DNA from 2 places in the Streptacidiphilus sp. PAMC 29251 genome. Region 1 is predicted to be linked to the other one. Evidence: predicted binding sites of a transcription regulator. Region 1 holds the regulator's gene; the other holds the start of a gene.

Region 1 (4,208 bases):
ATCGGCACGCCCCCGCGCCCGGTGTCGGCGTCCAGCAGCGCCTGGACCTCCTGCTGGACCTGGGCGAAGGCGCCGCCCTCGACGGCGGAGAAGCAGACCGAGCCGACCCCGGTCGGCCGGAAGTCGGCGGCCGCCTCCAGCGTGATCGCCGCCGAGGGCAGGCCGAACAGCTGGTCGAGGTCCGGTTTCACCGGCTTGGTACGGCCCAGCAGCGTGTCCAGGAAGCCCACGGGTTCACTCCTCGGGAGGTGACGGAAAACACGGGAGGTGATGGATACAGCGAAGGACTACGGACGGCCCAGCTCGGCGGAGATCCGGCCCAGCTGCTCCAGCCGCTGCTGCAGCGAGGGGTGGGTGGAGAAGGCCTGGCTGGCCGCCTTGCGGGCGGAGACCGCCGGGGCGAAGTAGAACGCGTTGAAGGGCTGCGCGCGGCGCAGGTCCTCGGTGGGGATGGCCGCCATCTCCCCGCTGACCTTGGTGAGCGCGGAGGCCAGCGCCGAGGGGCGCCCGGTCAGCAGCGCGGCGGCGCGGTCGGCGGAGAGCTCGCGGTAGCGGGAGAGCAGCCGGGTCAGCAGGAAGCTGATGCTGTAGGCCACGGCGCTGACCCCGATCACGATCAGCAGCACCATGCCGGTGTTGTCGCCGTCCCGGTTGTCCCGGCTGCTGAAGCCGCCGAACAGCCCGGCCTGCAGGCCGACCCTGGTCAGGATGCCGGTCAGCACGCCGAGGAAGCCGGCGATGGTCATCACCATCACGTCCTTGTGGGCCACGTGCGACATCTCGTGGGCGAGCACGCCCTCCAGCTCCTCCGGCTCCAGCCGGCGGAGCAGCCCGGTGGTGACGCAGACCACGGCGTTCTTCTCGTTGCGGCCGGTGGCGAAGGCATTGGGGATGTCGCTCTGGGCGACGGCGACCTTGGGCTTCTTCATGTCGGCCAGGGCGCAGAGCCGGTCGACCGTGCCGTGCAGCTCCGGGTAGTCCTGGGCGCTGACCTCGCGGGCGCCCATGCTGAAGGAGGCGATCCGGTCGCTGAACCAGAACTGGGCGATGAACAGGCCGCCGGCGATGATCACGATGATCAGCCAGGCTCCCTTGAGGAAGACCAGCAGGGCGCCGACGAAGACGACATACAGCAGCCCGATGAGGAACATCGTCAGCAGCATCCGGCTGGTCAGTCCGCGGTCGGGTGCAAAGCGTGTTCTGGGCATGTAGCCACTCCTCAAGATGGACCTGTGCTGCAATTCTGCCCTGTAGGGCCTACCAACAGGTACGTATGGGAGGGCGCGGGCGTTCCGGTGGCCTACCCTCGCGCCTTACACTGGCCGAACAGGCGTTGGCACTCGTTCGGCCAGAGTGCCAGTCTCCACAGGACAGCCGGTGTCCGAGGACAGGAGGTGCGTGGCCCGTGCATGAGGAGCGCAAGCTCGACGACCGCAAGCTGGCGGTTCTGCGTGCCATCGTCCAGGACTACGTCGGGACCGAGGAGCCGGTCGGCTCCAAGGCCCTGGTGGAACGCCACAACCTCGGCGTGTCGCCGGCCACGGTGCGCAACGACATGGCGACACTCGAGGACGAGGGCTACATCCACCAGCCGCACACCAGCGCCGGACGGGTGCCCACCGACAAGGGCTACCGGCTGTTCGTCGACCGGCTGACCGAGGTGAAGCCGCTGTCCGCGCCCGAGCGCCGGGCCATCGGCAGCTTCCTGGACCACGCGGTGGACCTGGACGACGTGGTGGCCCGTACGGTGCGGCTGCTGGCGCAGCTGACCCGGCAGGTCGCCGTGGTGCAGTACCCCTCGCTGTCCCGATCGACGGTGCGCCATGTGGAACTGGTGGCGCTGACGCCGACCCGGGTGATGCTGGTGCTGATCACCGACACCGGCCGGGTGGAGCAGCGGCTGATCGACTGCCCCGGCGCGGTCGGTGAGACGGTCCTCGCCGATCTGCGCAGCCGGCTGAACACCAGGGCCGCGGGCCAGCGCTTCGCCGAGGTGCCGACCCTGCTGCAGGATCTGCCCGAGGCGTTCGAACGCGAGGAGCGGGGCGCGGTCACGGCCGTGCTCACCGCGCTGTTCGAGGCGCTGGCCGAGCAGACCGAGGAGCGGATCGTCATCGGCGGCTCCGCCAACCTCACCCGCTTCCCGCACGACTTCCCGCTCACCATCGCCCCCGTGCTGGAGGCGTTGGAGGAGCAGGTGGTCCTGCTGAAGCTGCTCGGGGAGACCGCCGACGCGGGCATGATGGTCCGTATCGGTCACGAGAACGCCTACGAAGGGCTCAATTCCACGTCGGTCGTGTCGGTGGGCTACGGTTCGGGCGACGAGACCGTCGCCAAACTGGGTGTGCTCGGGCCGACGAGGATGGACTACCCGGGAACCATGGGTGCCGTCCGGGCGGTTGCACGGTACGTCGGTCAGATCCTGGCTGCGTCATAGCCTTACAGCGGTGTCGGGAACGTCGGCGCGAATAGAACAAGCGGAGCATTTTGGTGGCCACGGACTACTACGCGGTACTCGGCGTCCGGCGTGACGCCGGTCAGGACGAGATCAAGAAGGCGTTCCGCCGACTGGCGCGCGAACTCCATCCTGACGTCAATCCCGACCCGAAGACCCAGGAGCGGTTCAAGGAGATCAACGCCGCCTACGAGGTCCTCTCGGACCCCAACAAGCGGCAGGTCTACGACCTGGGCGGGGATCCCCTGTCGGCGAACGGCGGCGGCGCGGGCCCCGGCGGCTTCGGCGCGGGCGCGGGCTTCGGCTTCAGCGACATCATGGACGCCTTCTTCGGCGCGGCCGGCGGCGCGCAGCGCGGACCGCGGTCGCGGACCAGGCGCGGCCAGGACGCGATGATCCGGATCGACCTCGACCTCGAAGAGGCCGCGTTCGGCACCACCAAGGACATCCAGGTCGACACCGCCGTGGTCTGCACCACCTGCAACGGCGAGGGCGCGGCCCCCGGCACCTCCGCCCAGACCTGTGACATGTGTCGCGGTCGCGGCGAGGTGTCGCAGGTCACCCGGTCCTTCCTGGGCCAGGTTATGACCTCCCGCCCCTGCCCGCAGTGCCAGGGCTTCGGCACCGTCGTGCCCACCCCCTGCCCCGAGTGCGCCGGCGACGGCCGGGTCCGCGCCCGCCGCACGCTGACCGTGAAGATCCCGGCCGGTGTCGACAACGGCACCAGGATCCAGCTGGCCGGCGAGGGCGAGGTCGGCCCCGGCGGCGGCCCGGCCGGCGACCTCTACGTCGAGATCGCCGAGAACGCGCACAAGATCTTCCAGCGCCGCGGCGACGACCTGCACTGCACCGTGACGCTGCCGATGACGGCGGCGGCGCTGGGCACCAAGGTCCCGCTGGAGACCCTGGACGGCCAGGTGGAGATCGACGTCCGCCCCGGCACCCAGTCCGGGCAGTCCATCCCGCTGCACGGGCGCGGCATCACCCACCTGCGCGGCGGCGGCCGCGGCGACCTGATAGTGCACGTCGAGGTGCAGACCCCCGGCAAGCTCGACCCGGAGCAGGAGGACCTGCTGCGGCGGCTCGCCGCGCTGCGCGGCGAGGAGCGCCCCAAGGGCACCTTCGAGCCGGGCCAGCAGGGCCTCTTCTCCCGGCTGAAGGACGCCTTCAACGGCCGCGCCTGAGCCGCACGGCTCCCAGGAACAGCAAGGACAGGAACGTACGTCGTGACAGCCCCCGTGTTCGTGGTGGAGACCTCGCAGCTGGGCCCGGTGGGCTCGGTGGTCCGGCTGGACGGCGCGGAGGGCCGGCACGCGGTCGCGGTGCGGCGGCTGGCCGTCGGCGAGCAGCTGGTGCTGACCGACGGCGCGGGCCAGGGGGTGTCCGGCTCGGTCGCCGCCGTGCTCGGCAAGGAGGCGCTGGAGGTTCAGGTCTCCGGGCTGCTGGCCGAACCCGAGCCCGCGCTGCGGGTGGTGGTGGTGCAGGCGCTGCCCAAGGGCGACCGGGGCGAGCTCGCGGTCGAGCTGATGACCGAGGTCGGCGTGGACGAGGTGGTCCCCTGGGCGGCCTCGCGCTGCATCACCCAGTGGAAGGGCGACCGGGGCCTCAAGGCCCTGGGGAAGTGGCGGGCCACCGCCCGTGAGGCCGGCAAGCAGTCCCGCCGGCTGCGCTTCCCGGTGGTCCGGGACCCGATGAGCACCCGGCAGGTGGCCGAGCTGCTCGCCGGCGCCGCGCTGGGCGCGGTGCTGCACGA
Region 2 (4,208 bases), 2.9 Mb from region 1:
CAGCGAGCGGTCGACCTCCTGCTGCATGTTGCCGCTGAGGTCCCAGGCCATGGCCTTGAGCCAGGACACCGAGTCCACCGGGGTCCACGGGGCCGGCTTGTAGCCGCTGTGGGCGGTGCCAGCAGCGCGTACTCCAGCGAGGCACCCGCGCCGCCCGGGTGCTCGCCCAGCCAGGCGTTGACCCCGGCCGAGTACGCCTGGAGGTACTGCTTGGTGGCGGGGTCGAGCTGGGTGTCGTACTCCTTCTGCGCGGTGCCGGCCCAGTCCATGGTCTGCACGAAGGTGTCGGTCTGCACCTGCGACTTGCCGAACATCGAGGACAGCGTGCCCGAGGTGATGTGCCGGTCGACGTCCATCTGCCAGAAGCGGTCCTGGGCCTGGACGAAGCCCTGGGCCATGAAGAGGTCGGCCGAGGTGCTCGCGTAGATCTGCGGAATGCCCTTGCTGTCACGGATCACGGTGACCGGACCGGACAGGCCCTTCAGCTGGAGGGTGCCGGTGGTCTGCGGGAACGAGGACTTGACCGTCCTCACCCCCAGCCATCCGCCGACCGCCGCGCCGACGACCAGCAGCAGCGCGAGCAGGATCACCAGCAGTCGGAACCGCCGGAACTTCTTGGTGCGGGGCATCAGGGTCCTTGTGGGGCAGGGGCTCGTCCGCCGCCGAGCGGTGCGATGCGGCGGAGCCGACGCTAACACCTGTACCGGAACCGGCTACGACCGGTATCGGCGGATCAGGAATACCAAGAGCAGGTAAAATATTGCACAGACCAATGACCCTTCATCTGTCGTGAGGTGCCACTGAGTGACCGTCCACCATCTCGACACCCTGCTGCTCGCGTTCTCCCTCATCCTGCTGGTCGCCGTCGCCGCGGTGCGACTGGCCTCCCGCAGCGGACTCCCCAGCCTGCTGCTCTACCTCGGCATCGGTGTCGCCCTGGGCCAGGACGGCCTCGGCATCGCCTTCGACGACGCCTCGCTGACCCAGGTCCTCGGCTACGCGGCGCTGGTGGTGATCCTCGCCGAGGGCGGCCTCGGCACCTCCTGGACCGAGATCAGACCGTCCGCCCCGGCCGCGGCGGTGCTGGCCACCGTCGGCACCGGCGTCAGCGTCGCGGTCACCGCCCTGGGCGCGCACCTGCTCACCGGCGCGGACTGGCGGCTGTCGCTGCTGCTGGGCGCGGTCGTCTCGTCCACCGACGCCGCCGCCGTCTTCTCGGTGCTGCGCCGGGTGCCGCTGCCGTCCCGGCTCAGCGGCCTGCTGGAGGCCGAGTCCGGCTTCAACGACGCCCCGGTGGTCATCCTGGTGGTCGCCTTCGCCACCACCGGACCCATCGACAGCTGGTACCTGCTGCTCGGCTCCATCGTGCTGCAGCTCGCGATCGGCCTGGTCACCGGGCTGCTGGTGGGCAGACTGGGCGCGCTGGCGCTGCGCGGGGTCGCCCTGCCGTCCTCCGGGCTCTACCCCATCGCCGTGGTCGCGCTGACCCTGCTCGCCTACGCCGGCGGGGCGCTGCTGCACGGCTCCGGATTCCTCGCCGTCTACATCTGCGCGCTGATCCTCGGCAACTCCCGGCTACCGCACGGCCCGGCCACCCGCGGCTTCGCCGAGGGCCTGGCCTGGATCGCCCAGATCGGCATGTTCGTGCTGCTCGGACTGCTGGTCAACCCGCGCACCATGGTCGACGCGATCGTCCCCGCGCTGGTGGTCGGACTGGTCCTGGTCTTCCTGGCCCGACCGATGTCGGTGGTGCTGACACTGACCCCGTTCCGGATCCCCTGGCGGGAACAGGTGCTGCTGTCCTGGGCCGGGCTGCGCGGGGCGGTGCCCATCGTGCTGGCCACCATCCCGGTGGTCGGCGACGTCCCGGGGGCCGACCAGCTGTTCAACACCGTCTTCCTGCTGGTGGTGATGTTCACCCTGGTCCAGGGCCCCACCCTGCCCTGGGTGGCCCGCACCCTGGGCATCGGCAACCCGGCCCAGGCAGGCAGGCTGGACGTGGAGTCCGCGCCGCTGGAGCGGCTGTACGGGCACCTGCTGTCGCTGACCCTGGAGCCGGGATCCCGGCTGGCCGGCGTCGAGGTCAGCGAGCTGCGGCTGCCCAAGGGCGCGGCGGTGACCCTGGTGGTCCGCGACGGCGCCAGTTTCGTGCCGGGGCCTGCGACCGTGCTGCGCCCCGGCGACGACCTGCTGGTGGTCGCCACCGACCAGGTGCGGGACCGGGCCGAGCGGCGGCTGCGGGCCGTCGACCGGGCCGGAAAGCTGGCCGGCTGGCTCGACCGCAGGGGTGAGTACTGACCCCCGCGGGGCTGCTTGCCGCCGGCTGTTGTCACAGCTCACAGTGGCCACGGTGGACTATCGCCGTGGAATACCGCATCATGGACCGTCGTTAGCACTCATCAGGCGAGAGTGCCAGGAGGAAACACAGTGCCGACGTACCAGTACCAGTGCACCGAGTGCGGGAACGGACTCGAGGCCGTCCAGAAGTTCACCGACGACGCCCTCACGGTCTGCCCCCAGTGCGACGGCAGACTGCGCAAGATCTACTCCGCCGTCGGCGTGGTCTTCAAGGGCAGCGGCTTCTACCGCACCGACAGCCGCTCCTCGTCGAGCAGCACGGTGAGCTCGTCCGGCTCGGGCATGTCGACGGGTGACTCCTCGTCGTCCTCGGCCCCGTCCACCTCGTCGTCGACCCCGGCGCCCGCCTCGACCTCCGCCGCGTCCTCGTCGGGGTCCTCCTCGTCGGGGTCGTCCTCCTCGGGGTCGAAGAGCAGTGGATCGAGCCCGGCCGCCTGACTTCGTATGCTGCGGGACATGACCATCCCTCAGCAGAGCACGCCGACCGCCGAGATCGGCGTCATCGGCGGCACCGGCCTGTACGCGCTCGTGGACGACCTGGTCGAGGTGTCCGTGGACACCCCGTACGGGCCGCCCAGCGACTCGCTCTTCGTCGGCGCGATGGCCGGGCGGCAGGTCGCCTTCCTGCCCCGGCACGGGCGTGAGCACCGGATCCCCCCGCACCGGATCAACTACCGGGCCAACCTCTGGGCGCTGCGCTCCCTGGGCGTGCGCCAGGTGCTCGGCCCCTGCGCCACCGGCGGCCTGCGGCCCGAGCACGGCCCCGGCACGCTGCTGGTTCCGGACCAGTTCGTGGACCGCACCTCCGGCCGCACCCAGACCTACTACGACGGCGAGCGGCGCCCGGACGGACTGACCCCCGAGGTGGTGCACGTCTCCGCCGCCGACCCCTACTGCCCGGCCGGCCGCGCCACCGCGCTGAAGGCCGCCGGAGCGGCGGGCTGGGAGCCGGTGGACGGCGGCACCCTGGTGGTCATCGAGGGCCCGCGCTTCTCCACCCGGGCCGAATCCCGCTGGTACGGGGCCCAGGGCTGGTCGGTGGTGGGCATGACCGGCCACCCGGAGGCCGTGCTGGCCCGGGAGCTGGGGCTCTGCTACACCTCGATCGCCCTGGTCACCGACCTGGACGCGGGAGTGGAGGCGGGCGAGGGAGTGACCCACGCCGAGGTGCTGCGGGTCTTCGCCGGAAGCATCGACCGGCTGCGCGGGGTGCTCCAGGGCGCGGTCGCGGGGCTGCCCGCGACCGCGGAGCGGGACTGCGTCTGCTCGCACGCGCTGGACGGCCTGGAGACCGGGCTGGGGTTCTGATCCGCCCATCCTGCCTGATCCGGCCGTCCTGTCTGATCCGCCCGTCCCGTCAGCCTGCTGCTGTTGTTTTCACCCCTGCGGGTGGCGAAGTTATGCACAGCCCCCGAGTTGTCCACAGGCTCAGGGTCGGGGGCTGATCGCGGTTGCGGAACGGGCCAGAGTGGAGGCAGTTCCACCGGCTCCGGCCGGTGCGGGCTACCCCTCCACTCCCCCGACCCGCAGGTGGTGACCAGCCATGTCCGCGATGATCGACAGCCCGGTCCGCTATGTGAACCGGCATCGTACGCACTCCCTCCGCCCCACCCCGGGCCGCGACGCCCCGGCCGCTGCTGCGGCCCCGAGTCGGCCGCTGATACCGCCCCGGGCTCGGATCCGACGCCGGTGTGGACCGCGGAGGAGGTGTGGGACGGCAGGGCCTGGGACGGCCGGGCCTGGGACGAGGAGCCCGCAGCGGAGCAGCCCGCCCCGGTGCCCGTCGCCGGCACCGCCCCCGCGCTGGGGCCGCGTCCCGCCGCCCTGCCCTGCGACGGGCTCGCCGTCCC

Evidence for each region. The regulator HrcA, encoded in region 1, represses chaperone genes, less so after heat shock. The targets are predictions, from matches to a motif close to TTNGCACTCNGNNNNNCNGAGTGCNAA.
Region 2: the regulator HrcA is predicted to act here: its motif matches at 2,390-2,416, upstream of ACXKR8_RS30270 (FmdB family zinc ribbon protein).

The regions. Positions count from the first base shown of each region.
Region 1 is NZ_CM135725.2:3,443,419-3,447,626, reverse strand. It holds gene pspAB (PspA-associated protein PspAB) at 1-230, opposite strand, end outside; gene htpX (zinc metalloprotease HtpX) at 288-1,208, opposite strand; gene hrcA (heat-inducible transcriptional repressor HrcA) at 1,406-2,437, shown strand; gene dnaJ (molecular chaperone DnaJ) at 2,491-3,639, shown strand; gene ACXKR8_RS16140 (16S rRNA (uracil(1498)-N(3))-methyltransferase) at 3,682-4,208, shown strand, end outside.
Region 2 is NZ_CM135725.2:6,340,168-6,344,375, reverse strand. It holds partial or broken gene ACXKR8_RS30280 (penicillin acylase family protein) at 1-629, opposite strand, end outside; gene ACXKR8_RS30275 (potassium/proton antiporter) at 805-2,298, shown strand; gene ACXKR8_RS30270 (FmdB family zinc ribbon protein) at 2,428-2,796, shown strand; gene ACXKR8_RS30265 (S-methyl-5'-thioadenosine phosphorylase) at 2,815-3,666, shown strand; gene ACXKR8_RS30260 (hypothetical protein) at 4,048-4,208, shown strand, end outside.